DNA from 2 places in the Streptococcus sp. HN38 genome. Region 1 is predicted to be linked to the other one. Evidence: predicted binding sites of a transcription regulator. Region 1 holds the regulator's gene; the other holds the start of a gene.
The links. The regulator HrcA, encoded in region 1, represses chaperone genes, less so after heat shock. The targets are predictions, from matches to a motif close to TTAGCACTCNNNNNNNNNGAGTGCTAA.

Region 1 (16,426 bases):
CTGATGAACATGACGCCTCCAACGGCTCGCAAAATCGAGGAAAATGGTGACATTACTGTCTTAGACACCGCAGCCATTCGCATCGGTGACCTCCTGCAAGTCCGCAAGGGTGACACGGTTCCACTGGATGCTACCCTCATCAGTCCCCAATCCATCTTTGACGAATCCATGATTACAGGCGAGCCACTTCCTGCGGAGAAAATGGCTGGCGCTACTGTTATCGGCGGCACCATCAACCAAGGGCCAACTGTGACCGTTCAAGTTACGGCTGAGAAAGGAGATGCCCTCTTCGATAAAATCGTCCAAATGGTTGAAAACGCCCAAGAATCTAAATCACAAACAGCGACTTTCATTGAAAATATGGAAGATACCTATGTCAAGGTTGTTTTGGTGGTAGTACCGCTCTTCATTCTCTTTGCCCATTTTGCACTGGGCTGGGACTGGTTAACTGCCTTCTACCGTGGCATGATTCTCTTGACCATCGCTTCTCCTTGTGCCCTCGTAGCTTCTTCTTCACCCGCAACACTTTCTGCCATCAGCCGTGCGGCACGCAAGGGCATGATTATCAAGGGCGGTGATATTGCGGATAACATCGCCAATCTAGAAGCCATCGTCTTTGACAAGACGGGTACCCTAACCATTGGTAAACCTGAGGTTGTAGGGGCATGCTATCTTGGCGATGAAGAGCTTATCAAGCAGGTTGTTCAGGCAGTTGAAAAACAATCGAGTCACCCAATCGCTCAGGCTCTCATGACCTATACGGCTGACAGCTCTGCTATTGCCCTCCAAAGCCTAGAAGACGTGACCGGAAACGGCTTGGTGGCAGGCTATCAGGGCGACAGCTGGAAAATCGGTAAGGCAGGCTTTGTGGTGGATAGCTTGGTCCGTCCGCTGTCTGTGGACTTAGTTGCACAGATTGATGAGGCAGAAAGCACTGGAAAAACCCTGGTCTATGTTAGTCAAAATGATGTCCTTGTGGCGATCTTCATGGTGGAAGATAGTTTGAAACCTGAGAGCAAGCAGCTAATTGCCCAGTTGAAAGAAATGGGAGTGACACCAATTCTCTTGACAGGTGACCAAGAAAAGACGGCTCGTTACGTAGCGAGTCAGGTCGGTATCGAGCGGGTCATTGCCAACTGCTTGCCGACGGACAAGGCTTCTGTCATCCAAGACTTACAGCAAGAATTTTCTTCTGTCGGCATGGTGGGAGACGGTATCAACGATGCTCCCGCCCTTGCCCAAGCCAATGTCAGCTATGCAATGGGAAGTGGTACGGACATCGCTATGGAGTCGGCCGACATCGTGCTCATGGAGGACCTGACGAGAATTCCTTACTCTATCCGCCTGTCTAAGAAAATGCGGGGTATCATCAAACAAAACATCGTCTTTGCCCTGTCTGTCATTGCTCTTCTTATCATTTCCAATCTCTTCCAGTCTATCAATCTGCCACTCGGCGTAGTCGGACACGAAGGATCTACCATTTTGGTCATTCTCAACGGACTGAGACTCTTGTATTTCAAATAGCAGAAAACCGCCAGGTAGTTGGCGGTTTTCTTATTATTCTTTTTTTAAAAAAACGCTTGCATTTCAAAAATTATTGTTTTATAATAATTTTACAGATAATATTATCATAAAACAATAATAATCGGAGGTTTGCTATGAAAACCAATCTACTCAAAACAGCTGGCATTGTGGCTACTTGTGTTCGCTATTTCTTCTATTTCACGATTGCTCTTTATACCATATTTACATTGGCTGGTCTTGGAGGCGACTCCTTTGCGATAGGCTCTTGGGAATACTCCTTTAACAAACCCATTGACCAGATTGATATCTGGCTCATTCTGTTAGCGACTGGATTGATTCTAGTTGTCTTAGTAGCACTCAGTCACATTGCTCACTTGCTTCAAAAGTTATGTAAATTGCTTCTGGAAGAAGATTATTTCGCTTCAGCTAGTCTGGAACTTTATCAGAAACTCTTCATCAGTTTGCTCGTCTTGACTGCTGGGCAATTTTGCCTAACCAGCTTGTTTGCCTTGACAAATGCTGCTGGACCAAACAACTTCCTCAATCTGCGTTGGTCAGATTTCATCCTCAATGCTCTCTTCCTCCTCGCAACTTATTTTGTCTGGAGATTGGTTCAAAAAGGGCAACAATTAGCAACTGAGAACAGTGAGTTTATCTGATATGGAAATGATTCGCGTAAACCTAGACAAGGTCCTCAAAGATCGACAAATAACTTCCAAGGACTTGGCAGAGCAAGTCGGCATCACCGAAGCCAATCTGTCCATTCTCAAGACAGGCAAGGCAAAAGGTATTCGCTTCAATACCCTGATGAGCATCTGCCGAATCCTAGACTGCCAACCAGGAGATATTTTGGAATATGTGAGGGAGGGGGAATAGCATGAACAAAAAGATATTTTTCAACATCGTCATACAGTTGCTAACGTTTATTCGTTATGGATTGATTGCCTTAACGGGACTGATAATGTTGGCACTTCTTATTCTACTTATAGGCGGGAAACCTATTCAAAATAGTCTACGATTAGATGTCCCCTTGCCTATCATTGTTATTATTCTAATCATAAGTATCCTATTAGTAGCCTGCTTTATCTACATGGCCACCATACTCAAAAAATTGCTCATCAACTTTCAAACAGGAACTATTTTCTCAACTGAAAATGTAGTCTATACAAAGATAATTTTAGGAACCTTAATCGTATGGACGAGCATACAATTTGCAAGTGCTTTTTTCCTATCTTACCTAGATTTAAAGAATGTAAGTGATTTATATGATTTTTCACTTAGTGACTACTTCATAAATGGTGTGCTGATTATTATTGCACTACTAGCAAAGATGGTGTTGGAAAAAGGTGTGCTTTTACAAGCTGAAAATGATGAAATTATATAAAGGAGCCCATGATGAAAAAGTATATTTCCCTCATTGCACTCTGCATGATAATACCTTGCTTAAGTGCTTGTCACTCTGTCACTTCAGAAGTTAATAAAGAAATACAAAATGAGCTAACAGCAGCGTCCATTGAAGCAGAAAAAGCTCTAAAAACAGATGAACGTCTGGCTAAGATTGATAACTTTCAGCAAATTGTTGAAATCACGACATCCAAAGGAGAATTCTCTCTTGAATCTCCTTTCTCTGGCAAAATCTATTTAATGGCAACAAAAGAAAATCTCGAGAAACTCTCAAAAGAAGAGTTTACTCTGAATGAAAAGAGCTTCTCAACTATCGATGCTGGTAGTAGCAGCGATTTTAATATCCGCTACAAACATCAAACTTACTTCACTATTCAAAGCTTGTCCGTGCAAGATCTGGAGGATTTCGAATACACCAAATCCTCTTCCACTTCTGCTATTCTTGTCTTCTATCCAGACTAGCAAAAATTCCTCGATTCAAAAGAACCGAGGAATTCTTTTAATACGTCGCTAAGCGTTTTTCCAGCTTGAGCTGACCGAAGGCGTAGAGAGTGCAGATAACCCAATAAATGAGGGCTACACAGATATAAACCGTCATATAATCCGACTTAGCTCCACCGACTATTTTTGCCTTATTGAAAATCTCTGGTACAGTAATCATAGCGGTCAAGGACGTACTTTTCACCATATCCAAGAGAACATTACTCAGCGGTGGAAGGGCAATCCGAAAGGCTTGGGGGATGATGATTTTTCTGTAAATCACATTGGTCCGCAAGCCCAGGGAACACGCCGCCTCCCATTGTCCCTTATCAATGGCCGAAAGAGATGCACGAATAATTTCAGAAATGTAGGCACTGGACATGGAGGTAAAGGCGATAATAGATGCGGAGATAGCATCTAGTTGTAGCCCCATGAAAGGCAATCCAAAATAGATGAAAAAGAGAAGAACCATGAGGGGAATTCCACGCATGAGAGAAATATGGGCCATAGCTAACCAACGCAAGGGGCCAAACTTAGACATCCGCATGAGGGCTACAAAAAATCCACAGAAAGTCCCCAAGACAAAACCAATTAGGGATAGGGATAGAGTGTAGGGAAGTCCCTCCAAAATCTGCGGAATAGCCTCTCTTGCAATATCTGCATTAAAAACTGCCTGCCAGTTAATATCCATATCTTCTCCTCTTTCCTAAAAATCAGATAGACCTTGCCAGTCTGTGACTGACAAAGTCTATACAAGATGCATTTAATTTGTTACGAGGTCTTATTCAACTTCGATAACTGGCAATTGGTCTGCATTTTCAACAGGGACTGTCAAGTCTTGTCCTGCGTAGTATTTCTCAGAAATTGCCTTCAAAGTTCCGTCAGCTTTCATCGCTTCAAGAGCTTCGTCAATTTTTTCTTTCAAGCTTGTGTCAGCCTTGCTCATGACAATACCTTGTTCAGTTGGGTTGTATTTAGCTTCACCCATCTTCACTTTGATATCTGGGAAGTTGGCATTGACCCATTTGATAGCCATCACTTGTGTGTAGTAGTCGTTTGGAATGAAGTCTGTACGGCCTGTTGAAACATCACGCAAGTAAACATCATTGGTTACGTTGTCATAGATAACTGGCTCTGCGCCTTGCTTTTCAGCAATTTTCATGTACTGAGTACCTGCGCCACCACCAGCTTTTTTACCAGTCCAGTCGCTCAGGTCAGCTGCTTCGATTCCTGATGAACCGTCTTCACGGACAATGTAGCCACCAACTGAATACTTGTAAGGGATAGAGAAGTTGTACTTTTCCTTACGTGCTTCTGTCATGTCAAAGTTGTTAACAGAAATATCGACCTTACCACTATCAACAGCTGTAAAGGCTTCTGCCACACCGATTTCTTGGTATTCGATTTCCAATTTCAAACGTTTACCAATTTCATTGATCATATCAATTTCATATCCGACCAATTCTTTAGCATCGTTGTAGTAAGAAGTTGGGAAAAGGGTACCTGGTGTTGCAACCTTCAAGACACCTGCTTCTTGTACTTTTTCCCATTGAGTCTGTTCAGCAGAAGAACTGCTAGTATTCGAACTTGAGCTAGAACATGCTGCCAAGGTCAAAGTAGAAACCAAGAGAGCTGAGGCCAAAACTTTTTTCAACATAAAACAATCTCCTTTGGAAGCCATAGCTTCCTTTTTACTTTTTCGGTGTTAACCCACCAACTTTTACAGGTTAACATTTTGAAAACGTTTTGGCAAATAATTGAACTGAAAAAATGAATTCCCTTACAAGTTGAGTAAACCTGCTGCCTCCATTTGGTCTGCCAACTGCAAGAGTAAATCCTCTCGTCCCTTGGCTGCTGTCAATTGGATGCCGATTGGTAAGCCTTGTGGGGTCTTATAAGTTGGCAAGCTGATAGCCGGTTGGCCGGTGATGTTTGCCTGCTGGGTAAAGGGTGTCCAGGCTAGACTATCTGCAAACATCTCCCAAATCAAGCTCTGCTGCTCTGCCATTGCCAACTCCTGCGTGTGCAACAAGCGGTCTAGCATCTCTTGCGAGTGAGTGAACTGGTCTAGCTTGGGAGCCACATCAGCCACTGTCGGCGTCAGAAGGAGATCATAGTGCTGGTGGAAGTCCGCCATGCTGGCACTGTAACGGTCCCAATCCTGTAAGACCTTAGAATAGAGTTTAGCTGGAACGGTCTGCCCACTCTGGTAAATGGCCCAGGTCATGACCTCCATGTCATCAGGGGTCATGGGACGACCCAGCCCCGCTTCAATCTCGTCAAACATCTGAGCTGTTTCAACACTGTTCATCAGGTAATAGGCCTGCATGACTTCAAGGCCGTCCAAAACAGGACCTGTTAGCTCGGTAATCTGGTGCCCCAGTGCTTCTAACTGAGGCAGAAGGGACAAGACAGCCTGTTTGGCATCAGCGGAAACTGGACTGCCAATCGGCGATTCCAGACTGTAGGCAATTTTCAGAGGTTTATCTTGCGGTGCAAGGAGACTCTGCTCAGACAGGAGAGCCAGAGGAAAGGGAGCTTCCACCTGATAGGTCTGCAAGTGATAAAGAAGGTGTTTGGTATCGCGGACTGACTTAGTCAGAGCAAAGTTGCTGGAAGCGCCCTGCCAACCTCGATAAGAAATTGGTCCAACTGGAATCCGACCCCGACTGGGCTTGAGCCCAATCAAACCATTGAAGGAGGCGGGAATACGGATAGAACCGCCACCATCTGAAGCTGCTGCCAAAGGTACCATACCAGAAGCTACTGCCGCTGCTGCACCACCACTGGACCCACCTGCATTTCGGCTCAAATCTAGCGGCGACTTGACTGGCCCATGTAGGCTAGAGTCAGATATGTTCTTAAAACCAAACTCTGGCGTATTGGTCCGGCCCAAGATGATGAAACCCATATCCTTGAAAGCCTGTACCAATTTATCTGTATGCCCCGCTCGGTAATTCTGGAATAGACGAGAGCCCGCTGTTGACAAGTGCCCTTCTTCATTTTGCCCCAAATCTTTCAACAAAAGAGGAACACCACCAAAGGGCTTATCTTGAAAGTCCCCTGTTTCTGCTTCTTGCAGGGCTTGCTCATATTGCTTGCTGACGACAGCATTGAGAGCAGGATTTTCCTCTTCTATTCGTTCAATAGCATCCGCTACCAATTCTTTAGCAGAAACCTGACCTGTTCGAACAGCCAAGGCCATTTCCGTCGCATCTTTCCACATAGGCTTCTCCTTGTATTTTTTATTAGCTTATCATGAAAGTAAAAAATCAGCAAGCCACGCTTACTGATTTTGAATATCTGTTCAAAACAAATTACAATTCATCAAAGGCATCTTTTACCTTGTCAAAAAATCCTTTTTTATGGGGCTTGACATCAATATTTCCAGCTGCCGCAAATTCTTTAAGAGCTGCTTTTTGGCGGTCATTCAAACCTGTCGGAGTGACGATATTTACCGTCACATATTGGTCACCGATGACTCCACCACGAACACTTGGTGCACCTTTTCCTTTGAGTCGGAAGGTCTTACCAGTCTGGGTACCTTCAGGAATGACCATATCCACATCACCGTGAACCGTTGGCACATGAACTGTATCTCCAAGTGCGGCTTGGACAAAGTTGAGGTTCAGTTTATAGTGAATAGTAGTCCCTTCACGTTCAAACTTGTCTGAAGGTTGGACCTGAATGACAACGTAGAGATCTCCGTAAGGACCTCCATTGAAACCAGCTTCACCTTGACCTGCCAAGCGAATACGTTGACCGGTTTCCACACCAGCTGGTACCTTAACCGTTACCGTATGAGCTTGTTTTTCATGACCAGTTCCATGACAGGTTGCACATGGATCTTTGATTTGTTTCCCACGACCGTGACAGACATCACAAGTCATTTGACGACGCATGGTTCCAAGTGGAGTTTGGGTATCCACATTGATCACTCCAGAACCATGACAACGCCCACAGGTTACCGGACTTGTTCCAGGTTTGGCACCTGAACCTGTACAGGTTCGACAAGTTGCCTCACGGTTATAGGAAACTTCACGTTCCACACCAAAAATCGCTTCTTCAAATTTCAAATTGACCGCATATTGCAAGTCATCCCCTTGACGAGGTGCATTAGGATTGCGCGTCGCACCACCTCCACCAAAGAAACTAGAGAAAATGTCTTCAAAGCCACCGAAACCTGCTCCGTCGAAACCACCAAATCCACCTGCTCCTCCGCCGAAGCCTCCATTGGCACCAGCAGGACCATACTGGTCATAGGCAGACCGTTTTTGAGGGTCGCTCAGAGTCTCATAAGCCTCTTGGACTTCCTTGTATTTATCCTCCGCACCCGGATCCTTATTAATATCTGGATGGTATTTCTTTGAAAGCTTCCGATAAGCCTTCTTAATCTCGTCTGGCGAAGCATTCTTAGAAACCCCCAGACGATCGTAAAATTCTGTGTTGTTCATATAAGATACTAAGGGCGTAAAGCGGACACAGCCAAAATAGGAGTTTTGACGCAGGACCTCACCGTCCTAGGAAAAACTATCTTTTTGGCACAGTCCGTAGCCCGTGTTCGATTACGAACACTTTCCTTTCTATCATGGTTTTGGAAAAGTGAAAATAGGAAACTGACGCAGTGTGTAAAACACACTAGGAGGTTTATCTTTTTCACTAGGTTTTTAGCCTGTGTTCGAATAAACGAACTTGTATTCCTTTCTTTGAAAATTAGAAAGTAGCCCGTGTTCAGTTACGAACACTTTCCTTTCTATGAAGATATTAAGCCGTTAAGCGCCTCAAAGAAAAATAGGAAACTGTCCGACGATGCCTCGCATCTAGGTAAAGTTTATCTTTTTTCAAAGAGTCGTAGGCGTATTCAATTCTGTAAAAGTTAGAAGGGTATTTACCCAAAAACAGAGGCTGGGTTGCAACCTCTGTGATTGGAAATTTTATTGACGAATGATTTCTATTCTCGGAAAGATAAGAACTGAGTTCGAGCTAAGAACTTCGGAAAAAAGATAACTTTCCTTGAATGCAAGCATTCAGCATCAAGTTCCTATTTTTCTGTCGTTCTCTTAACGCTCTCACATCTTAACTTACTTCTCCGTAAACTCGCCATCCACTACATCATCGCCTGCGTTGTTAGCTGTTTGGGCACCTTCTTGGCCTGCGGCTGCTTGTTGTGCTGCTGCGGCTTGCTCGTAGAGTTTCACTGCAAGGGCTTGGGCTTTTTCGTTGAGGTTTTCAAGTTTAGCCTTCATGTCGTCCAAGTTGTTAGCTTCTTGAGCTGCTTTCAACTCATCAAGAGCTGCTTGAGCTTGGTCACGTTCTGCGTCGAAGCCTTTGCCTTCAGTTTCTTTCAGCGTTTTCTCAGTCGCAAAGATTGCTTGGTCCACATCATTACGAAGGTCCACTTCTTCCTTACGTTTCTTATCTGCTTCCGCGTTTGCTTCTGCATCTTTCATCATGCGATCGATTTCTTCATCTGTCAAACCTGAGTTAGACTGGATAACGATAGTTTGTTCTTTTTGCGTACCAAGGTCTTTGGCTTTTACAGAAACGATACCGTTCTTGTCGATGTCGAATGTTACTTCGATTTGTGGAATACCACGAGGTGCTGCAGGGATGTCAGTCAATTGGAAGCGACCAAGCGTCTTGTTGTCCGCTGCCATTGGACGCTCACCTTGAAGCACGTGGATGTCAACAGCTGGCTGGTTGTCTGCAGCAGTTGAGAAGACTTGTGATTTAGAAGTTGGGATGGTTGTGTTACGGTCGATGAGTTTTGTAAATACACCACCCATTGTTTCGATACCAAGTGATAACGGTGTTACGTCAAGGAGGACAACGTCTTTGACATCACCAGTGATCACACCACCTTGGATTGCCGCACCCATAGCAACAACTTCATCAGGGTTTACAGATTTGTTTGGCTCTTTACCAGTTTCAGCTTTTACAGCTTCCACAACGGCTGGGATACGAGTTGAACCACCGACAAGGATGACTTCGTCAATTTCTGACAAGCTAAGACCTGCATCTGAAAGAGCTTGACGAACAGGTACTTTTGTACGTTCTACAAGGTCATAAGTCAATTCGTCAAATTTGGCACGTGTCAAAGTCATTTCCAAGTGAAGCGGACCTGCTGCACCTGCTGTGATGAATGGCAAGCTGATTTGAGTTGATGTTACACCTGAAAGGTCTTTCTTAGCTTTTTCAGCCGCATCTTTCAAACGTTGAAGAGCCATTTTGTCAGCTGACAAATCGATGCCGTTTTCTTTCTTGAATTCTGCTACCATGTGGTCGATAATCTTTTGGTCAAAGTCGTCACCACCGAGCTTGTTGTCACCTGCTGTCGCAAGTACGTCAAAGACACCGTCACCAAGTTCAAGGATAGACACGTCGAAAGTACCACCACCAAGGTCGAATACCAAGATTTTCTCGTCTTTGTCAGTCTTGTCCAAACCGTAAGCAAGGGCTGCTGCAGTTGGTTCGTTGACGATACGTTCTACTTCAAGACCTGCGATTTTACCAGCGTCTTTTGTTGCTTGACGTTGAGCATCGTTGAAGTAAGCTGGAACTGTGATAACGGCTTTGGTTACTTTTTCACCAAGGTACTCTTCAGCGTAACCTTTCAAGTATTGAAGGATCATAGCTGAGATTTCTTGTGGTGTGTATTCTTTACCGTTTGCTGAAACTTTTTCAGAAGTTCCCATTTTTGATTTGATAGAGATGATGGTATCTGGGTTGGTTACTGCTTGGCGTTTTGCCGCATCACCAACGATGATTTCACCATTTTTGAAAGACACAACAGACGGAGTTGTGCGGTTTCCTTCTGGGTTTGCGATGATTTTTGATTCAGTTCCTTCAAGAACTGCAACTGCTGAGTTTGTTGTACCTAAGTCAATACCGATAATTTTAGACATAATAATGATACCAAGAACGCCGAAAATGCGACTGAAAATTAGGAAACCAACGTAGCATTCGATGAATGCAAGGCGGTTTATCTATTTTCCGAGCATTTCGTTCGGGTTCAAATCCTTTCAAAAATTTAATTTTCTTTTATTTGATGCACTCTTCTTAAGTAGCGCAGATTTTGCGAGCCATTAACTCGCATTTTCTTATTTCAAGTAGTTTAACGACATCTCGGTCAAGTTTCTTTTTGGGAAAATAGCAGAGCAACTACTCAGATACCACCACCATAGCCGGTCTCAGCAAGCGTTCATGCAAGGTGTAGCCTTTTTGGAAAACCTGTGCAATGCTGTCTGCTGGGTGTTCATCATCTGCTGGAACCGTTTGGACAGCCATGTGGAGATTTGGATCAAAGATGTCTGTTGCGACTTCTTCCACCCCTTCTTCTTTAAGGGCTTGAATCAAGCTTTCCTGTACCATCTCAATGCCCTTTTTGACATCTTCTGTCAAACCTTCAACTTGAAGGGCACGTTCCAAGTTATCCAAGCTCGGCAAGATTTTCTTGGCCAAGTCTTGCGAACGGTAACGCTGAATGGTTTGGCGTTCCTCGTTAGCACGGCGTTGGATATTTTGCATTTCAGCGTGGGCACGGAGGTACTTGTTTTCAAATTCCTCTGCACGCTCGTTTGCCAAATCCAATTCTGATTTTTCAGGTGTCTCCACAACTTCTTCTGTTGCTTCAACCTCTTCTACGATTTCTTCCTTTTTGATTTCTTCTGACAAAGCATTCTCCTTCTAATTGACTTCGTAATGATTACTACTTAGATAACGGTAGTAATCGGTTAATTTCATAAATAGGACGCGGCTGATGATGTTAATCAAACTCAGCTGCCTGCGGTAGTCCATGTCAACAGGACCAAGCAAGCTCATCTGGGCCATGCCCCGATAGGGGATTGGAAAACGATGATGAATGACCGTCACATCCGCTAGAGCTGGATCCCTATGTTCCGCCACGGAAATGCTGGTCTGCTGGTCTGGAGCCAAGCCCTGCCGCAACTCTGGTGCCAATAACTGAGGACTATCCAAGAGTTGGTAGGTAGCTAGATTGCCGTAAGTCAGCGAGGCAACTTTTCCACCGATAAAGACAGATTCTTGGAAAAGATTGGAAAAGATGTAGTCCATGAGATCCAAGACATTGTCCGTCGTGGCAAAGTAACGCTGCACCACTTGGGGAACCTCCGTCCGCAGCTTATAGTGGATGGATAAGACCGTCTGTCCAACGAAGCGTTCATCCACCAGGCGTTTGAGCACCTCCAAGTCCCTAGTCAAAAAGTTCTTGGGAATGGCAAACTGAACGGTGACAGGTTTGGACTGGTCCAAGGTCAAGACTGCTAAGGCATCGTGGCTGCTGAGTTGCACGATGTCAAAGGAAGTCAACTGCTGACTGGTAGGCTCCACATCTAAGATAACCGAAGTGTAGCCTGTCAAATCCGCTAGGACCTGACTTGCCCGCTCCAAGATGTCTTCCAGCTTGAAAGCTTCAAAGTCGAAGGCCTTGACCACCTGATAAACATCTTCTTCATTGATGTGTTCCAGATTGAGCGAGTGGTTGACAAAGTATTGAAAACCAGCCCGACTGGGCATCCGACCACTTGACGTGTGGGCCTTTTCTAGCAAGCCCAACTGTTCTAGCTTAGCCATATCATTGCGAATGGTAGCAGAGCTAGAAGCAATCATTTCCTGTAAGGCCTTAGAACCAACTGGCTCATGATGGCGCGTAAACAATTCAACAATCAGATTCAAAATATCATTTTGACGTTGGGTAATCATCTCCGCTCCTTTCATGAACACTGTTTTAGTTACGCTCAATGAAAATCGACAGTAGCCTAGGAAGCGAGGCCGAATGTAGAACTGAGGTTCACAAAGGCAAGCTGACAACGGATAGTGTTGATTTTTGAAGAGCGTTAGCACTCTATAGCATCGAGTGCTAATTACTTATACTCTCATTATACGCCGAAAAAATGGATTGTCAAGAGAAAAAGACAAAAAATTAGCACTCTTTTGCTTAGAGTGCTAAAAATCAGTCTGAGGACCTAGTTGTTTTTTACAAGTCGATAAAAACGCAAGCCAAGTAATAATAAGAGAGGTATATAAATAATAGAAATACCTAAGACAAAACTTGGACGCGAACCCAAACTTGTTCCCAGTAGAATGCCGTACAGTCCCAAAGATGGCAAATAGCGTCTTTGGAAGATTGTTTTCACAAACTCTACCTTACTTTCCCTATCACCGTATATCTCAAGATCTCCCTTTACAGCTACCTTCCTAAAAATAACGAAGTTTTGGCAGGATATGACAAACTCCCACCCATAATCTTCGTACATATGTAGATAGTTTTCTCGATCTTTATTTTTTGATTCCTTAAAATCAACCTGATACACAACCTCTTCTGGCTGGCATTTTTCAAAATGATAAAAGAAGAGCCAGCTAATCTTAACTAATTTCCACCCTTGCTGATGCATCTCACTGAGATAGTCTGCTTGTTGACTAAAGTCTGTGATAAAAAATACCTTGCACTCTGTCTTAGTCTCCATAACTTTCCCCCTTACTATTTCGATAGAGCCGTTCAATCCGAGCCAATTCTATGTCTAGAATTTCTCGACCTGTTTCTGTTATCCTATAAAACTTCCGCTTATCTTCTTCCCTGACAAAGGCAATCAAGCCGTCTTTCTCCATTTTCGACAGGGTGCCGTACATGGTCCCAGGGCTAATCACGACCTGACCTGCCGTGACTTGCTTGGTCTTTTGCGTAATATCATAGCCATGCCGTTCTTCCTGTAAATGAAATAAAATATAGAAGGCTGTTTCTGTCATGGGAACATAGACACGTTTTAACTGGTTCTGTTGCAAAGTTTTAAATAAAGAATAAAATCCCTTACGGTATCTATGATTTAAGCTGGGATTCCCAATAATACCTTGATTTCAGTACAGACCGAAAACCCGAAGAGAGTGCCTTCTTTTCGGGTTTTCTTATATAATCCTCGGATGGCTTCCATACCTTTAATCGTGGTAGAGGCAGTGCGTAAACTTCGATAGAATTTATTGCGTCTCTTTACTGGACGATGGTCTTGTTCAATCAAATTATTCAGGTATTTAATGGTACGATGTTCTGTCCCTTGATAAAAGCCGTATTCTTTTAGTTTCTTAAAGGCACTTGTAATAGAGGGGGCTTTATCTGTGACTACAACCTTCGGTTCATCAAACTGCTTCACTAACCGCTTAAGAAAAGCATAGGCTGCTTGTGTGTCCCGTTTTTTACGTAACCAAATATCCAAGGTTAAACCATCTGCATCGATGGCTCGATACAAATAATGCCATTTTCCTTTAATTTTGATGTACGTTTCATCCATTTTCCATGAATAAAAGGATTTTTTATTTTTCTTTTTCCAAATTTGATAGAGTAGTTTGCCATATTCTTGCACCCAACGATAAATCGTCGTATGAGAAACGTTAATGCCACAATCATATAAGATTTCTTGAACTTCACGATAGCTAAGGTTATAACGAAGATAGTAGCCCACGGCTACAATAATCACATCCTGCTGAAATTGCTTTCCTTTAAAATGATTCATCGTCATTCCTCCTGCTATCTTTTTCTATTATTCTACCTTATTTGATAGTAGATTTAAAACTTTGCAACAGAACCCTCCAAGATAATTGAGAAACTGTATTCACAGTTCAGCACTTCTAGCTAAGGCTAGCTTTTCAGCTACTCACCGCTCGTTTTTTTCAAAATACAGTTAGTATTCCCTCAAAAAACTGCCTTGATTAGCGAAAAACCATCTCTTCTCTAAAAGCACTTTTCTTGTGAATACAGTTTCTAAACATTGTTTTGTAAAGTTGTAAAACTTACAAGTATTATCTTACAGGAAATGACGATCCACTTAAAATTCATTACATATCTGTAACTTTCTCAATTTCCTTATTGATCTGGTGGATTAAATCATAGCAATCTAAAAATTTGGCAATATGCAGGCATTCCTTCATTATTTCTAGGCCACCATCATTTCCATTCATGTAGGACAAGCGTGCTTTTAGGAGCTTAAGCAGCAAGCGATCCCGCATATTCTTTTCCATGATATTGACAGAGTCAAGAATTTTGAGAAAGCGAATCGCAGCAATCTCCTCTCCCCTATCTAACAAACTACTCGAAATATTGATGAGCACCTTATAGACATTATCTCTGTTTTCTGTGATGTCCATATAAAACTTTGTTCGATTGAGAACTTCCATTCCCAGAACTTCCAACATTTTGCTAGGAAGACCTCTGCTACAATTTCCGAAAATCCAGAGTTCAAATTTCCCCCAATCATCTATGGACATTAAATAGTCCGATAGAATAGCTTTTTCATCCTCAGAAACATCATAATCAGGATCACACCATTGTTGCTTAAAAATATGAAAGGCTGCAACCATCACCCTATCAAACGGACGTCCATCCCTATCATACTCTGCTTGATGGTACAAAATTCTATCATCCATATACTGAGTATTGTGACTATAAACTGCACGGACAAATCGCTCTGATGAAAACAAATTATCTATCTGAAAGTAGGACTGGTAGAGGGTAGAAAATTCGCCCTCTACCACATTCATCCGTCTCAAACAATTAAAAAATGTATCTACAGAAAGATTACTCTTTCCATTTTCAAAGCGTGATAACTGAGCAGGTGTCACGAAATCCCCTGCCACTTCTTTTAGAGACATATTTTTTGATTCACGAATGAGTTTAAAAATTTTTCCGTAAGTTCCCATTATATTCTCCACGAGTTACATTTATGTAACGAAATTTGCTAACTTTTGAATCTAGTATATCATAGATTTATCATTTTTTTATAGAAAGGCAGGTAGTTATGTCATCTCTCTTATCTACCCAAGAATTATCAAAGCAATATGGGAAACAAAAGGCCGTTCAGCAGGTTTCCTTGACTATTAATAAAGGAGAAATCTGTGGCTTAGTCGGTGAAAATGGTGCTGGGAAAACAACGCTTCTCAGAATGTTATCGGGTCTCATTTCCCAAACTTCAGGTACCATTAATAGTTCAAAAGATTGTCGTATTGGAGCTTTAATTGAATCCCCTGCTCTACAACCTAATTTATCTGCGATTGATAATCTTCGTTACATGTCTCTGCAATTAAATCTCAAGCAAGCGGATGAAAAAATCTTAGAGACATTAGCAATTGTTGGTTTAGAGGATATTGATCCTAAGAAAAAATCCAAAGATTTTTCACTGGGAATGCGTCAACGTTTAGCCATTGCCTTAGCTATCCTAGATGACCCTGATTTTTTAATCCTAGACGAACCGATTAATGGTCTTGACCCTGTTGGAATCAAAGAGATGAGAAGTATTATTTTAAATCTTCGAAATCAATATGGGATGACCATCCTTATCTCCAGTCATATCCTATCAGAGCTTGAGATGGTGGTTGATCGCTACATTATCATGCATAAGGGTCTTATCGTCAAAGAATTCTCAAAGCAAGAGCTTGAACAAACCCTAGAAGAACAGCTCTATCTACAAACGAACAACCATCCTAAGACCTTGACTATCCTTGAAGAGCAGGGCATCGCTTACAAAATAGATAAGGATTATATCAGTCTGCCATCAAATACGAATGTTATGAGCCTCATTCATCTCTTGATAAACCATGAGATTGAGGTCAAAGAAATTTTTAAACAACAAATGTCATTTGAAGATTATTACCTGACATTGATTCAAGAAGGAGAAGAGCATGATACATTACTTTAAAGCTGATTTATTTAAGATTCAAAAAGAACAGAGATTAACGATTTCATTGGGAATATTGGCTTTACTGTCCTTTTTATCCGCTTTTTTGCTACATGGCAACGAAGACTTCACTAGCTCTCTTATTCAATTGCTTTCTCAATTTATCACACTATTTTTTATCGTTCCAGCCAACCTATTCTTTGGAGAAGATTTTACTTACCGTACCATCAATAATATTATTATCAAGCAACAAACAAGAAAAAGGGTGTTTTTCTATAAAGTCTTAGCAACCCTTGTACTAGATCTCGCTTATATCCTTCTAGCCTATTTATTGAGCA
Region 2 (16,426 bases), 190 kb from region 1:
CATTCTATCTATTTTTAAGTCTTTTGTCAAGTGGTGCGAGTTTGTCTCAGCTGTCACAAGTCCAATGGCATTTTTGGGAAAAATCCGGAGAAATATGATAAAATAGTCAACATGAAAAAGAAGAAGACAGCCTTGCTAGCAGGCTTATTGGGGGCAGGTGTGCTCACCGCTAGTGCTCAATTTTACCGTAAAATCCAAGAAGACCGTAAAAAAGCACAGGCCTTGCAGGAGGTGCGTGACTTTTTCGCTGATTTAGGAGAGATTGCCACGGTCTATGTGGATGAAACAGCCTCAACTCGTGACCAGCTTATTGGCGGGGTTGTGATGGAGGCAGGACAGGTGTTTTTATTTGAAAATACCCAAGGTTCTATTCAGTACAGGGAGGAAGAAAGATGATTTTTCCAACAAAGCTTGAAGAAGTGGCTGCCTTGATTGAAGATGGCAAGCCAACCGTTTTTCTATTTGTGACGACTTGGTGTGGAGATTGCCACTATATCAAACCGCATTTGCCAGCTATCGAAGAAGCTTTTCCAGATCTCCGTTTTGTGCAACTGGATCGAGATGACTTTATGCCTTTGGCACAGGAATGGGCTATTTTAGGCATTCCAAGTCTGGTTGTTTTGGAAAATGGTAAGGAAATCGGTCGTTTTGTCGATAAGAATCGCAAGACCAAGGAAGAAATCATGAACTTCTTATCTAGACTGGGTAGGTAAATCGAGGCTGGGCTCAAGTCCAGCGCCACTTCTCAGGGTTTGTGTCAACATCTCAGCGCAGTGGTTGATTGGCAGATTTGTTCGTGTTTTACACTCCAAATCTGACCTAATCAACTGTGCGGGGGTGGGAAAACGAACTCTTCTATGGATGGTCGAGTTCTTTCCCACTCCCATTTCCCGAAAGAAAGGAATACAACATGAAGAAATCACTCGGAAAAATCCTGTTAGCACCCGTGGTGCTGGGGTTGAGTTTAAGTTTGGCACCGTTGGCTCAAGCGGAAATTCAGACGGATGTTATCAATGAAAAATGGGGCAAGCCGACACTGGTCTATGGTGGTGGTTTGTCAGATGCCCAGGCGACAGAGGTCAATAGTTTGCTTGGTATTTCGGATGTCAATAACGTCAGCCGCCAAATTGTGTTGGGTACGGATATGGACCAATATTTAGGTACATCTGGAGCGGACACAGCCTCCCTCTATTCATCTGTCTTGGTGCAAAAGCAGGATGATGGAAAAGGGGTTGTGGTGGATATTAAGACGCCACAGAATATCACCTTGATTACCAAGACCCAGTATGCCAATGCGGCCATTACTGCCGGTGCAACAGACGTCTTGATTGATGTTGCGGCACCCATTCAGGTGACGGGAGAGTCCGCTCTGACAGGTGTTTACAAGGCTCTCGCAGCTAATGGTGAAACAGTTGATCCGGCTCGGACAGAAGTAGCCCAGCAAGAACTAACTACTGTTAATGAAGTAGCGACAGCCCATGCTGGTGATGAACAATTTGACAGCTCTGCTTTGGATAAGGCAGTAGCAGAAATCAAGACAGCTCTTGCGGATTACAAGCAATCCAATGGTCAGGTGGCTTCTGAGGCAGACATCAACACCATCATCAATGATGTTTTGGCCCAAAACGGTTTGGAAAATGTCATCACAGCAGATGAAATTTCTAAGCTAGTCACATTTGCTAAAGCTTATCAGGGAACCTCTGCTATTGATTCGGCGGAAGTGGCTGCCCAGCTCAACCAGTTCAAGCAACAGGCGGAGCAACAAATTTCAGAAGCCTATAAGAATCTACAAGATTCAGGGATTTTAGAAAAAATCGGAGCCTTCTTTGAAAATCTTTGGAAAGGCTTGACCGGTCTATTTGCATAAAGGAGAAATGAAAAAGAAATGATTTTTACATATAATAAAGAACAGGTCGGCGATGTCCTCATGGTCATCGTTGCAGAAGACAAGGGACAAGCTGTCCAGTTTGAACGTAAGGGTCAAGTGGCGCGTGTTTTCTTAGCAGAAACGGGTCAAACAGTTGCTTGGAATATCTTTGAAGCATCAAGTTTGGTTGAGCTTGCTGGAAATGGTCAAGTTTTCTTGACAGATGAGCAGGTTACGACTTTGAATGCTGCATTGGCTAAGGAAGGTTTTACTGAAAGTTTGGCCAACGACAATAGTCCGAAATTCGTTGTCGGTCAGATTGTGGAACTGGTTCCTCATCCAGACAGCGACCACCTCAATATCTGTCAGGTCAATGTTGGGGACAAAACAGTGCAAATCGTAGCCGGTGCCCCAAATGCTGCCCAAGGATTGAAAACCATTGTGGCTCTTCCGGGAGCAATGATGCCGAGCGGTAGCCTTATTTTCCCAGGGAAGTTGCGTGGCGAAGATAGCTTTGGTATGATGTGTAGCCCACGTGAATTGGCTTTGCCAAACGCACCGCAAGTCCGTGGCATTATCGAATTGGACGACTCCGCAGTGATCGGAGAAGCACTTGATCCAGCTAAACACTGGAAGGGATAGAAAAAGAAGAATTGGTCAGGTGGCCAATTCTTTTATGCTGGTTCAATTTTTCCTTCAATAGCCTGTTCGATTTCTTCGGTCAAGGCCTGTTGTGATTTGAGTTGGAAATAAAGACTAGACAGAAAATGTTGGAGATTGAGCCACCGGAAGTAGTCTACTGGTTCTTGATTTGGAAAGTCCAGCTTGCTAATCCATTCCGTCAGCTCTTGGCTTGACACTTTTTCATTTAGCAGGAGGTAGACAGGGATTTGTGCCAGACGGATTTCCTCGCCAGCTGAGAAAACTTTACTTTGTTTAGATAGACAAGTGACAATAGTTTGCCAGACTTCTTTGCTTTTTTCAGCGGGAAATTGATCATGACAGCTTGCGGCCAGAAGAAAATCAGCTCCGTGGGTAGCTGTGTGAACCCAGCCAAATTTTTCATCGTAGCCAGACCAGTCATTTTCAATCGCCAAATAATCCAAGGCCTGCTGGAAGAGGAGTTCGTGGTCGTTAGTGCTTAAAAATGCATGATAAATAGACTCTGGCTCATTATCGACAGACAGCAGAAGACAGTAGAGCAAGCAAGTAAAACTTCGCTTTAGTGTGGAGCCTTCTAGGGAAAATGGCTTGGTTTCTTGAGAGAATTGCAGTAGCGACTGTGCTTGTTCTCTTGTAATCAAGCCCTTCAAAAAGATATGGCAAAAACTAGCATAGACCAGTTCGTCGCGTATAGCAGGATCAGGATGACCGATGTTTTCCAGCAACCAAGCCAGTTCGGCATTGGTATATGGTTGGGAGGTCTGTATCTTTTCCATCAAAAATTCTTTCATAATTTTCGCTCCTTTTCTAATCCTTCTACGAATAAATAAGTAGGAGGATATAAAATGTATAATAAAGTTATTTTAATCGGTCGCTTGACGGCCCAACCCGAACTCACTCAAACACCAACTGGCAAAAATTTGACTCGTGTAACTGTCGCAGTCAATCGCCGATTTAAGACAGAAAACGGTGAGCGTGAAGCAGATTTTCTTAATGTTATTTTCTGGGGCAAACTGGCGGAGACACTTGTTTCTTATGGTAGCAAGGGCAGTCTGATTTCTATTGACGGTGAGTTGCGAACGCGAAAATACGAAAAAGACGGCAGCAACCACTATGTGACTGAAATCTTAGGACAATCCTTCCAGTTGCTCGAAAGCCGTGCCCAACGTGCCATGCGTGAAAATAACACTGGTGATGACCTAGCAGACTTGGTCTTGGAAGAGGAGGAATTACCGTTTTAAAGCAATATCAGTCCCAAGACCGATGGAGCGTATTGAAAAATAGGCTATACTATAGTCAATCCTAAATATTTTTCATATCTCCTTAAAAACACCGACGAAAGTTGGTGTTTTTTGCTACTTATTTTCTATATTTCCACCATTCTATCAGCATGATAATTAGAGAAAGTAGGAGAACTCCGTAAAAGAAAAAGATGATGTAATGAGGGTGGGAAAAGAGAAGCAACCAGACTAGCCAGAGTAGATAGGCGGTTGAGCAAAAGGCAAGACTCCTCTTCTCAGGTCTGGTGTCAACATCTCAGCGCAGTGGTTGATTGGCAGTTTTGTTCGTGTTTCACACTCCAAATCTGACCTAATCAACTGTGCGGGGGTGGGAAGACGAACTCTTTTTGACCAGTCGAGTTCTTTCCCACTCCCCAAAAGCCTAATTTACGTTTTAAAAACCATTCGGCAAAACTTTCGTGGGCAGAAAATCGACTCTCAAGGTAATCTGTTTTTAAATCTCTAAAAAATTTCATGAATCCCCCCTAACTTGTTAAAAATAGTATAACATAGTTTACCAACAATGAATAGGTAAATTCTGTCTCATACTTAAGAAGGATTTTCACGAAAAAGGAATAGAATTTTCTTGACTATTTTTGACCAAGTGATACAATAGGAAATGTGAGTTAGCACTCGCATGTAGAGAGTGCTAAAAAGACCAGGAGGTAATAGAATGTTAAAACCATTGGGCGATCGTATCGTCGTAAAAATTGAAGAAAAAGAACAAACAGTTGGTGGCTTTGTCCTTGCAGGTGCAAGCCAAGAAAAGACAAAAGAAGCAAGTGTCCTAGCGATTGGACAAGGAATTCGTACCTTGAACGGTGACTTGGTTGCCCCAGCGGTGGCGGTTGGAGATACTGTTTTGATTGATGCTCACGCAGGATTGGAAGTTAAAGATGGGGACCAAACCGTTCACATCATCCGTGAAGCAGACATTTTGGCAATTGTAGAATAGAGGTAGAAAAATGGCAAAAGAAATTAAATTTGCAGCAGATGCACGTGAAAGCATGGTCCGTGGTGTCGATATTCTGGCGGATACTGTCAAAGTAACCTTGGGTCCAAAAGGTCGTAATGTTGTTTTGGAAAAAGCATACGGTTCACCACTTATTACAAACGACGGTGTAACCATTGCCAAAGAAATTGAGTTGGAAGACCACTTTGAAAATATGGGTGCCAAGCTGGTATCCGAAGTAGCGTCAAAAACCAATGACATCGCTGGTGACGGGACAACCACTGCAACTGTTTTGACCCAGGCTATCGTACGTGAAGGCTTGAAAAACGTAACTGCAGGTGCCAATCCAATTGGTATCCGTCGTGGTATCGAGGCTGCGGTTGCGACTGCGGTTGAAGCCTTGAAAGCACAAGCAAGCCCAGTATCCAATAAAGCTGAAATTGCTCAAGTCGCAGCCGTGTCTTCACGTTCTGAAAAAGTTGGTGAGTACATTTCAGAAGCTATGGAGCGTGTGGGTACAGATGGTGTTATCACCATTGAAGAATCTCGCGGTATGGAAACTGAGCTGGATGTGGTTGAAGGTATGCAATTCGACCGTGGTTACCTCTCGCAATACATGGTAACAGATAATGAGAAAATGGTGGCAGAACTTGAAAATCCATTCATCTTGATTACAGATAAGAAGATTTCTCATATCCAAGATATTTTGCCACTCTTGGAAAGCATTCTCCAGACTAGTCGTCCGCTCTTGATTATTGCTGACGATGTGGATGGCGAAGCTCTTCCTACTCTTGTTCTCAACAAGATTCGTGGTACCTTCAACGTTGTTGCAGTCAAAGCTCCAGGCTTTGGTGACCGTCGCAAAGCTATGTTGGAAGACATTGCGATCTTGACAGGCGGTACAGTGATTACAGAAGACCTTGGTTTAGACTTGAAAGATGCGACCATTGAAGCACTTGGTCAAGCTGCCAAGGTTGTGGTTGACAAAGATGGTACAACCATTGTTGAAGGTGCTGGAAATCCAGAAGTCATTGCCAACCGTGTCGCTGTTATCAAGTCACAGATTGAAGTGACGACTTCTGAATTTGACCGTGAAAAATTGCAAGAGCGTTTGGCTAAATTGTCAGGCGGTGTTGCAGTTATCAAAGTCGGTGCCGCTACTGAGACTGAGTTGAAAGAAATGAAACTCCGTATCGAAGATGCCCTCAATGCAACACGTGCCGCAGTTGAAGAAGGGATCGTTGCCGGTGGTGGTACTGCTCTTGTCAATGTAATTGATAGCGTAGCGAAATTGGAATTGACAGGCGACGATGAGACAGGACGCAATATTGTCCTACGTGCCTTGGAAGAGCCAGTTCGTCAGATTGCCTATAACGCAGGTTATGAAGGTTCAGTTATCATTGATAAACTGAAGAATTCAGAACTTGGCACTGGCTTTAACGCAGCGACTGGCGAATGGGTCAACATGATTGAGGCAGGTATTATTGACCCTGTTAAGGTGACTCGTTCTGCTCTTCAAAATGCAGCTTCCGTAGCCAGCTTGATTTTGACGACAGAAGCAGTCGTTGCCAACAAGCCAGAACCAGCCGCTCCAGCTATGCCACAAGCTATGGATGGAATGGGTATGGGCTACTAAGAAATAGCAAAATGACACAGCTACTTGGCTGTGTTTTTTTCTTGAAAATTTCAAACATATCTATTTGACAATGGGTTTGGGATGTGGTACTATATTAGACGGTACTTTTTACTTTTGGTCTCTCAAGAGTGTACAGGGACGTGCTGACAAATGTTGCAAAAGTACACACAGATAGGGGTTGTCACCAATGCCCTATCACCAAAAATAAAAAATATATACAGGAGAATGTAGATGCCTACAATTAACCAGTTGGTACGTAAACCACGTAAGTCTAAAGTAGAAAAATCTAAATCACCAGCTTTGAACGTTGGTTACAACAGCCGTAAAAAAGTTCAAACAAACGTTTCATCACCACAAAAACGCGGTGTTGCAACTCGTGTTGGAACAATGACACCTAAAAAACCTAACTCAGCCCTTCGTAAATTTGCTCGTGTACGTTTGAGCAACCTTATCGAAGTTACTGCTTACATCCCAGGTATCGGTCACAACTTGCAAGAACACAGTGTGGTTCTTCTTCGTGGTGGACGTGTAAAAGACCTTCCAGGGGTACGTTACCATATCGTTCGTGGTGCACTTGATACTGCTGGTGTAAACGATCGTAAGCAAGGCCGTTCTAAATACGGTACTAAACGTCCAAAAGGCTAAGAAGGGGGAAATATAAATGAGTCGTAAAAATCAAGCGCCTAAGCGCGAAGTATTGCCAGATCCATTGTATAACTCAAAATTGGTAACTCGTTTGATTAACCGTGTTATGTTGGACGGTAAACGTGGTACTGCTGCATCGATCGTATACGGTGCCTTTGATCAAATCAAAGAAGCAACTGGCAATGATGCACTTGAAGTATTTGAAACAGCAATGGAAAACATCATGCCTGTACTTGAAGTACGTGCACGTCGTGTCGGTGGTTCTAACTACCAAGTCCCAGTTGAAGTTCGTCCAGAGCGTCGTACAACACTTGGTCTTCGTTGGTTGGTAACAATCGCTCGTAACCGTGGTGAGCACACTATGATTGATCGCCTTGCGAAAGAAATCATGGATGCAGCAAACAACACTGGTGCAGCTGTTAAGAAACGTGAAGACACCCACAAAATGGCAGAAGCAAACCGCGCATTCGCACACTTCCGCTGGTAAGATAGGATATTTTAGCGTTAAACAAATGCTAGCCAAAATAGGAAAATTGACGAAGAAACTTCAGTTTCTAGGAGATTTTATCTTTTTGGCAGACATTTGTAGCTAAAATTCAACTAAGATTAAGATACGAGGGCGTCAAGCAACTCCTAGACAAAATAGGGAAGCGAAGCAGATTGCTGTGCAATCAATGAGGTTCTCACCTAAAGGTAGCCCCATTTGTAATTGGCTAAAGCCAAAACAACTGCGTCTCTTTTTGTCAGTGAGTTGTAGCCCGAGTTCAATTAAGATGTGAGGGCGTTAAGTCAGTTCTATATAAATCGATTGAGATTATAGTACAAACTTCTCGTTCCAACATCACAAATCGGATTGAGGCTTGCCTCAACCACTTCACACCATTAGTAAGAAATCAAGCGGGTGGGACTTGCCCACTCGCTTTTCTTAAAATATGGTATAATCAGAATAGAAATCTAAAAATATAGGAGAACAAACCTCATGGCACGCGAATTTTCATTAGAAAAAACTCGTAATATCGGTATCATGGCGCACGTTGACGCGGGTAAAACAACGACAACTGAGCGTATTCTTTACTACACTGGTAAAATCCACAAAATCGGTGAAACTCACGAAGGTGCATCACAAATGGACTGGATGGAGCAAGAGCAAGAGCGTGGTATCACAATCACATCTGCTGCGACAACAGCTCAATGGAACAACCACCGTGTAAACATCATCGACACACCAGGACACGTGGACTTCACAATCGAAGTACAACGTTCACTTCGCGTTCTTGATGGTGCGGTAACCGTTCTTGACTCACAATCAGGTGTTGAACCACAAACTGAAACAGTTTGGCGTCAAGCAACTGAATACGGTGTTCCACGTATCGTATTTGCCAACAAAATGGATAAAATCGGTGCTGACTTCCTTTACTCAGTAAGCACACTTCATGAGCGTCTTCAAGCAAATGCTCACCCAATTCAATTGCCAATCGGTTCTGAAGATGAGTTCCGTGGTATCATCGACTTGATCAAGATGAAAGCTGAAATCTATACTAACGACCTTGGTACAGACATTCTTGAAGAAGATATTCCAGCTGAATACCTTGAGCAAGCTCAAGAATACCGTGAAAAATTGGTTGAAGCAGTTGCTGAAACTGATGAAGAATTGATGATGAAATACCTTGAAGGTGAAGAAATCACAAATGACGAATTGAAAGCTGCTATCCGTAAAGCAACTATCAACGTTGAATTCTTCCCAGTATTGTGTGGTTCTGCCTTCAAAAACAAAGGTGTTCAGTTGATGCTTGATGCAGTTATCGACTACCTTCCAAGCCCACTTGACATCCCTGCTATTAAAGGTGTTAACCCAGATACAGATGCTGAAGAAGAGCGTCATGCATCAGATGAAGAGCCATTTGCAGCTCTTGCCTTCAAGATCATGACTGACCCATTCGTAGGTCGTTTGACATTCTTCCGTGTTTACTCAGGTGTCCTTAACAGCGGTTCATACGTATTGAACACTTCTAAAGGTAAACGTGAGCGTATCGGACGTATCCTTCAAATGCACGCAAACAGCCGTCAAGAAATTGAAACTGTTTACGCTGGTGACATCGCCGCTGCGGTTGGTTTGAAAGACACTACAACTGGTGACTCATTGACAGATGAAAAAGCAAAAATCATCCTTGAGTCAATCCACGTTCCAGAACCAGTTATCCAATTGATGGTTGAGCCTAAGTCTAAAGCTGACCAAGACAAGATGGGTATTGCCCTTTCTAAATTGGCTGAAGAAGATCCAACATTCCGCGTTGAAACAAACGTTGAAACAGGTGAAACAGTTATCTCTGGTATGGGTGAGTTGCACTTGGATGTCCTTGTTGACCGTATGCGTCGTGAATTCAAGGTTGAAGCAAACGTAGGCGCTCCTCAAGTATCATACCGTGAAACATTCCGCGCTTCTACACAAGCTCGTGGTTTCTTCAAACGCCAGTCTGGTGGTAAAGGTCAATTCGGTGACGTTTGGATCGAATTCACACCAAACGAAGAAGGTAAAGGATTCGAGTTCGAGAATGCTATCGTCGGTGGTGTGGTTCCACGTGAATTCATCCCAGCGGTTGAAAAAGGTCTCGTAGAATCTATGGCTAACGGTGTTCTTGCTGGTTACCCAATCGTTGACGTTAAAGCTAAGCTTTACGATGGTTCGTACCACGATGTCGACTCATCTGAAACAGCCTTTAAAGTGGCAGCATCTCTTGCCCTTAAAGAAGCTGCTAAATCAGCTCAACCAACTATCCTTGAGCCAATGATGCTTGTAACAATCACTGCACCAGAAGACAACCTTGGAGACGTTATGGGTCACGTTACTGCACGTCGTGGTCGCGTTGACGGTATGGAAGCTCGTGGTAACACACAAATCGTTCGTGCTTATGTGCCACTTGCTGAAATGTTCGGTTACGCAACTGTTCTTCGTTCAGCAACACAAGGTCGCGGTACATTCATGATGGTATTTGACCACTACGAAGATGTACCAAAATCTGTACAAGATGAAATCATTAAGAAAAACGGCGGCAATGCTTAATTGACTGTCCAAGCCTGCTCGAAAGAGCGGGCTTTTTTTCATGCCTTCTATTTCTCTTTCGTCAAGAACAAATGAAAACCACCAGTTAAACTGGTGGCTGAGAAGATGTTGTAGTTCATTAAAAATCACCTCCAACAGTCTAGGGCTGAACTGTGGCACGTGGAAGTCGGACAAACGAAGTGGATGCTAAATAATCAAGTGGACATTTTCGCATCTCTCTTAAGACAAAATCATTATTCCTGGATGGGGAATATTTTAAAATATTGTAATTGTTCTTGATACAGTTTTGTGTATTTATTGGCTTGTGATAGACCAGATAAAACTGTTTGTGTACGAGTTGGGTAGTCGGTGATGATGCCATCTACTTCTATGGAGTCTGCTTGTTGTACTCCTTCAGGAGTATTGACAGTCCATACGTAGAAAGATTTTCCCGATTTGCAAATATAATTGAGCAATTCATCTGTGAGTTGGTCTAAGGGGACGCTATAACCTGTCAAATTTGGTAGTTCATTTTCTGGAGGACTGCTCATCAATAGGTAAGTTTCAAACTTTGGAGAGTAGGAGAGGGCGGATTTCATGAAATCATAACTACCAGACTGAAGTTGATGACCTTCTTCTTCAAAACGTTTTTGATACTTCTTCATGAAATTGTCCACCATCTGCGGGCTATCTTGGTCTGAAGTTTTAAAATCAATTAAGAGTTTCTGTTTTCTCGCAGTTGCTTCAGCTAGAATCTGGTCAAAACTTGCGATTTGAGCAGTATGTCCTGCTGCATCCGTTATCCTTGTTTCTGTTAAACTTGCTAAAGTTAAATCATGAGGACGGTAGTCTAGTCCGGCCCAATTAATCAAAGTTGGGTCATGAAAAGCAACGAATTCTAAATCAGCAGTTTCCCAAAGATCAATTTCAATATAATCTGGGTTGCTTTCGCTAGCTAATTGGACTGCTTCAACGGTATTTTCGATGGCTTGGTGGTCGTTTAAAGCACGGTGGGAGATAATAAGAGGAGATTTTGGAAGATGGGAGGCTGCTTCAAATCCAGCTAATAAGAAAACAGGGAATGCTGGTAGGAGAATAAATAGAAGGGAGGAAGGTTTCCACCATGTAAATCTTTCGTTGAATAGGATTTTCCACCAAATCCATAAAGGAAGTGTGATTGTAAAAACTAGGTTACTGTATAAAAGAGCAACTGAAAGGTTATAAATGGTTTGTACATGGTTTGGAAAAAAATCCGCTAATTTGGTTTGAATAGAAGCGGTGGCAAAGCTGACTCCGTACCAAATTCCAAAGCAGATTAGAGGTATGATAGTGCTGATAACTATTTTTTTCCATTTTGAACGATGTAATCTTTTCAATGAGCGTCTTTTAATGCTCTCTGAATGGGTTGTTCGCATTACGTATTATACTTTCTAAAATATGTTAATTACTATTGTAACATTTTTTATTTTTTTTTCAATTGAGTTAGAAAGGATTGTAAAAATAGTCATTCAGAAAATGCACAAAACCAATTTCTAGCTCCGCACTTTTTCAATATATTTTCAAAAAAATTTGAACCAGAAATGTAGAGTATGTTGCTTTTGAAGATAGGAAAATACGGAAAATTCAAAAAAGTATAGTCGAATGAATTAGCTTTCAGACAAGGAACTGAGGTGCAGGTTGCTAGCACAGCCTAGTGGCTGTGCTAGGTTGGAGATATAACTTGCAAAGCAAGTCACTTCTGCAGAGTACGGCAAGCCGAAAGTGACGATGTATCAAAGTTAATTCAAATGACTGATATGTAAAGCCCTTTGTCAAGTAAAAACAATCGAACTGATTAAAAAATGAAAAGTATCTAGAAAGAGCCTAGTTCTTAGCTTCGGGCATTGGCCACTCTGATATTCGTGGATTGGTTACCTACAGGTCAATGGTTCTGCCGCGAGTCCTACTCTCTATAAGCGTGGATCACAATTGTGCCACTTAGTCGTTTCGTAGATGACTCAAACCTTGAAGTCCTAAACTCCTTCAAGATACTTTCCATTCAAACATGATTTCAATCCTTATTTCTGTCCAAATTCACCCAGTGATTTTGGATAGAAATAGGGATTCCTCATCGCTCTGCGATGATAAAACTTAATGGTCAAAAGTGTACATGAAAACAAGCGCTAACTTCAAGCTATTCTTCCTGTCATCATCCCCCAAATAAAACCAGACAATTCTCGTGCAATAGCTGTTTTAGCAACATTTTGTTTCTTATTTTTTCCTAGAACAAGTGTGCGATAACGTCTTCTTAAGCGTTCATTAGCCTTATCCGCATAAGCAATCACCTCCACTCGGTTTCCACTTTGTCTCCTTTTCAATTCTTTGGATTTATACCCAATCGTCCCCTTAGCCAATGATTGTGCAGCTTCTATCAGAAGTCGTCTCACATGGCTATTCCCAGCTTTGGTGATAGCACCTCTTCTCTCCTTGTCGCCGCTAGAATTTTCGCTAGGAGTTAGCCCAAGATAAGAAGCAAAATGTTGAGCTGTCGCAAAGCGATTAAAATCACCGATTTCTGTCACAATGGAAAGAGCAGTTAGTGTTTTAATGCCAATAAAGCAAGAAAGCCGTGAGACCTTCTCTTGATAACTGTCGCTTTGACCCAGTTGCTCAATTCGTGCATCATACCGTTCTATTTGATCTACTAATTTCTCATAGGTCAATAGATATTCTGTCAAAATCTCTGCGTAAAGTCCATCAGGATTTAGGGAACGGAGCCAGCGAACATGTTTCTGTGTCCAATTACTGCTTCCCTCGGTATAGCGAAAATCATGTCGGAGACAGAAGGCAAGAATTTGTTGTTTGATTTTCTTCAGAGCCACTTTGTGGTCTGTTCTCATGCGGATATATTCTTTGACTTGTTCATCCTCAACAGTAGGAATATGAACAGGCCGATAGCTACGAAAGGCCAGAGCTTTTGCGAGCTGAGCTGCATCTTTTTTATCAGTCTTAACACGCTTAGATCCTTCCTTCATCACCGTTGTAGGCGCCATCACGATACAGGGAATCCCGTGAGCTTGTAGCTGGTGATATAGGGTAAATCCAAGACATCCGGCTTCGTAGCCACATAACACTTCTGCATCTTGACCATATAAACGACGAAGCTCATTCACATAGTTCACAATATAGCTAACATTTGGACCAACTTTAGTGCTATGTTTGAATTGATTCGCCATCATATCATAATAGCAGAGTGAAAAACTTTCTTTGTGAACATCCATTCCGATGAAAAGTGTGGTAAAATGAAACATATAAGACCTCCAATTGAGTGTGGTAATTCCTGTTAGAAGTCGATTGTTTTTTTATTCTAGTGTACAGGTAAATCCACGAATTCTCAACTGGGGGTCTTTACATATTGTCTATAATCTATCAGATTGTGAATTGATATGCTATATTATTGAGTAGAAAACTTGCCTTGAAATAGATGACTGCAAATACAATGAATAATCTTTTAGAGTTTGTAAGAGTTTGTAAATACAAGAAAAGGTATGTGGACATGATTTAAGTATGCAAACTCTTGCAATTTTCGGTAAATAGTTATATAATAAGAACGTTGAAAAGATGCTTGTAGGCTTACAAGTTAATATTTTCACAAAAGGATTAAAAGGCTTGCCTTTTAAAATAAAGAACTCGATTTTCATAAGGAGGAAATCATTCATGGTAGTTAAAGTTGGTATTAACGGTTTCGGACGTATCGGTCGTCTTGCTTTCCGTCGTATCCAAAACGTAGAAGGTGTTGAAGTTACTCGTATCAACGACCTTACAGATCCAGTAATGCTTGCACACTTGTTGAAATATGACACAACTCAAGGTCGTTTCGACGGTACTGTTGAAGTTAAAGACGGTGGTTTCGAAGTTAACGGTAAATTCGTTAAAGTTTCTGCAGAGCGCGAGCCAGGAAACATCGACTGGGCTACTGATGGCGTAGATATCGTTTTGGAAGCTACAGGTTTCTTTGCTTCTAAAGAAAAAGCTGAGCAACACATCCACGCTAACGGTGCTAAAAAAGTTGTTATCACTGCTCCTGGTGGTAACGATGTTAAGACTGTTGTTTTCAACACTAACCACGACATCCTTGATGGTACTGAAACAGTTATCTCAGGTGCTTCATGTACTACAAACTGTTTGGCACCAATGGCTAAAGCTCTTCACGATGCATTTGGCGTTCAAAAAGGTTTGATGACTACAATCCACGCTTACACTGGTGACCAAATGGTTCTTGACGGACCACACCGTGGTGGTGACCTTCGTCGTGCACGTGCTGCTGCTGCAAACATAGTTCCTAACTCAACTGGTGCTGCTAAAGCTATCGGCTTGGTAATCCCAGAATTGAACGGTAAACTTGACGGTGCTGCACAACGTGTTCCAGTTCCAACAGGTTCTGTAACTGAATTGGTTGCAACTCTTGACAAGAAAGTAACTGCTGAAGAAGTAAACGCTGCTATGAAAGCTGCTGCTACTGAATCATTTGGTTACACTGAAGACCAACTCGTATCTTCAGATATCGTAGGTATCTCATTCGGTTCATTGTTTGATGCAACTCAAACTAAAGTTATCGAAGTTGATGGCGAGCAATTGGTAAAAGTTGTTTCATGGTACGACAACGAAATGTCTTACACTGCACAACTTGTTCGTACTCTTGAGTACTTCGCAAAAATCGCTAAATAATCCTTAGTGAAAATCGAAGAGGCTTCGGCCTCTTTTTTCATTCGTTCTTTTTGAAGATTTGTGAAAAAAATATCTTTATGCAAGAAAAAATACAGAAAATATGATACAATGGTAAAGTAAATATAATTTAAGGAGTTCTTATCTAATGGCAAAATTGACTGTTAAAGATGTAGAATTGAAAGGCAAAAAAGTTCTTGTTCGTGTGGACTTCAACGTGCCTTTGAAAGATGGCGTTATCACAAACGATAACCGTATTACAGCTGCTCTTCCAACTATCAAGTATATTCTTGAGCAAGGTGGACGTGCAATTCTTTTCTCTCACCTTGGTCGTGTGAAAGAAGAAGCTGACAAAGAAGGTAAATCATTGGCTCCTGTAGCAGCTGACTTGGCAGCTAAATTGGGTCAAGACGTTGCTTTCATCGCAGGTGCTACTCGTGGTGCTGAATTAGAAGCAGCTATCAATGCTTTGGAAGATGGACAAGTTCTCCTTGTTGAAAACACTCGTTTCGAAGATGTTGATGGTAAGAAAGAATCTAAAAACGACGAAGAACTTGGTAAATACTGGGCTTCACTTGGTGATGGTATCTTCGTTAACGATGCATTTGGTACTGCACACCGTGCGCACGCATCAAACGTTGGTATCTCAGCAAATGTAGAAAAAGCAGTAGCTGGTTTCCTTTTGGAAAACGAAATTGCTTACATCCAAGAAGCTGTTGAAACTCCAGAGCGCCCATTCGTGGCAATTCTTGGTGGTTCAAAAGTATCTGATAAGATCGGTGTTATCGAGAACCTTCTTGAAAAAGCTGACAAAGTTCTTATCGGTGGTGGTATGACTTACACATTCTACAAAGCTCAAGGTATCGAAATCGGTAACTCACTTGTAGAAGAAGACAAGCTTGATGTGGCAAAAGCACTTCTTGAAAAAGCTAACGGTAAATTGATCTTGCCAGTTGACTCAAAAGAAGCTAACGCATTTGCTGGCTACACTGAAGTTCGCGACACAGAAGGTGAAGCAGTTTCAGAAGGCTTCCTTGGTCTTGACATCGGTCCTAAGTCAATCGCTAAGTTTGACGAAGCGTTGACTGGTGCCAAAACAGTTGTTTGGAACGGACCTATGGGTGTATTTGAAAACCCAGACTTCCAAGCTGGTACAATCGGTGTAATGGACGCTATCGTGAAACAACCAGGCGTGAAATCAATCATCGGTGGTGGTGACTCAGCAGCAGCAGCTATCAACCTTGGCCGTGCAGATAAGTTCTCATGGATCTCAACTGGTGGTGGTGCATCAATGGAACTCCTCGAAGGTAAAGTGCTTCCAGGACTTGCAGCTTTGACTGAAAAGTAAAAAATGCGATGAAAAGAGTTGGGAGACCAACTCTTTTCTAGTGCATCGCGTAGCATTTCTACGAAGCTAAGCGAGTTAGAAAGTCTAGCAAGGTGTAAAGTGCTTCCAGGACTTGCGACGGGAGTGGGAAAGAACTCGACTAGTCAAAAAAAGAGTTCGTCAACAAGTCCTTATTTCCAGTTGTTGAGCTGAAACAGTCTGGGGATAGACTGTTTCACTCCCACCCCCGCACAGCTCAAACTGTCTGGGAGACAGTTTGAGGTTGGAAATGAAGCGAACTCTGTTCGCATC

Region 2: a site for HrcA is predicted at 4,437-4,463, ahead of groES (co-chaperone GroES). Genes of this name have one in related genera too.

What each region holds. Positions count from the first base shown of each region.
Region 1 is NZ_CP116604.1:341,699-358,124, reverse strand. Features, by position in the region: gene PHA78_RS01785 (heavy metal translocating P-type ATPase) at 1-1,524, shown strand, start outside; gene PHA78_RS01780 (hypothetical protein) at 1,659-2,183, shown strand; gene PHA78_RS01775 (helix-turn-helix domain-containing protein) at 2,185-2,400, shown strand; gene PHA78_RS01770 (DUF2975 domain-containing protein) at 2,402-2,908, shown strand; gene PHA78_RS01765 (hypothetical protein) at 2,920-3,390, shown strand; gene PHA78_RS01760 (amino acid ABC transporter permease) at 3,428-4,099, opposite strand; gene PHA78_RS01755 (transporter substrate-binding domain-containing protein) at 4,190-5,065, opposite strand; gene PHA78_RS01750 (amidase) at 5,189-6,634, opposite strand; gene dnaJ (molecular chaperone DnaJ) at 6,726-7,862, opposite strand; gene dnaK (molecular chaperone DnaK) at 8,490-10,313, opposite strand; gene grpE (nucleotide exchange factor GrpE) at 10,570-11,082, opposite strand; gene hrcA (heat-inducible transcriptional repressor HrcA) at 11,095-12,129, opposite strand; gene PHA78_RS01725 (DUF2812 domain-containing protein) at 12,393-12,893, opposite strand; gene PHA78_RS01720 (PadR family transcriptional regulator) at 12,883-13,173, opposite strand; gene PHA78_RS01715 (IS6-like element IS1216 family transposase) at 13,251-13,931, opposite strand; gene PHA78_RS01710 (Rgg/GadR/MutR family transcriptional regulator) at 14,254-15,114, opposite strand; gene PHA78_RS01705 (ATP-binding cassette domain-containing protein) at 15,213-16,109, shown strand; gene PHA78_RS01700 (ABC transporter permease) at 16,093-16,426, shown strand, end outside.
Region 2 is NZ_CP116604.1:150,526-166,951, forward strand. Features, by position in the region: gene PHA78_RS00875 (DUF4651 domain-containing protein) at 112-396, shown strand; gene PHA78_RS00880 (thioredoxin family protein) at 393-713, shown strand; gene PHA78_RS00885 (DUF1002 domain-containing protein) at 911-1,867, shown strand; gene ytpR (YtpR family tRNA-binding protein) at 1,886-2,509, shown strand; gene PHA78_RS00895 (DUF2785 domain-containing protein) at 2,542-3,321, opposite strand; gene PHA78_RS00900 (single-stranded DNA-binding protein) at 3,376-3,771, shown strand; gene PHA78_RS00905 (hypothetical protein) at 4,125-4,286, opposite strand; gene groES (co-chaperone GroES) at 4,484-4,765, shown strand; gene groL (chaperonin GroEL) at 4,776-6,398, shown strand; gene rpsL (30S ribosomal protein S12) at 6,630-7,043, shown strand; gene rpsG (30S ribosomal protein S7) at 7,060-7,530, shown strand; gene fusA (elongation factor G) at 8,023-10,104, shown strand; gene PHA78_RS00935 (glycerophosphodiester phosphodiesterase family protein) at 10,338-11,459, opposite strand; gene PHA78_RS00940 (IS110 family transposase) at 12,252-13,373, opposite strand; gene gap (type I glyceraldehyde-3-phosphate dehydrogenase) at 13,780-14,790, shown strand; gene PHA78_RS00950 (phosphoglycerate kinase) at 14,936-16,135, shown strand.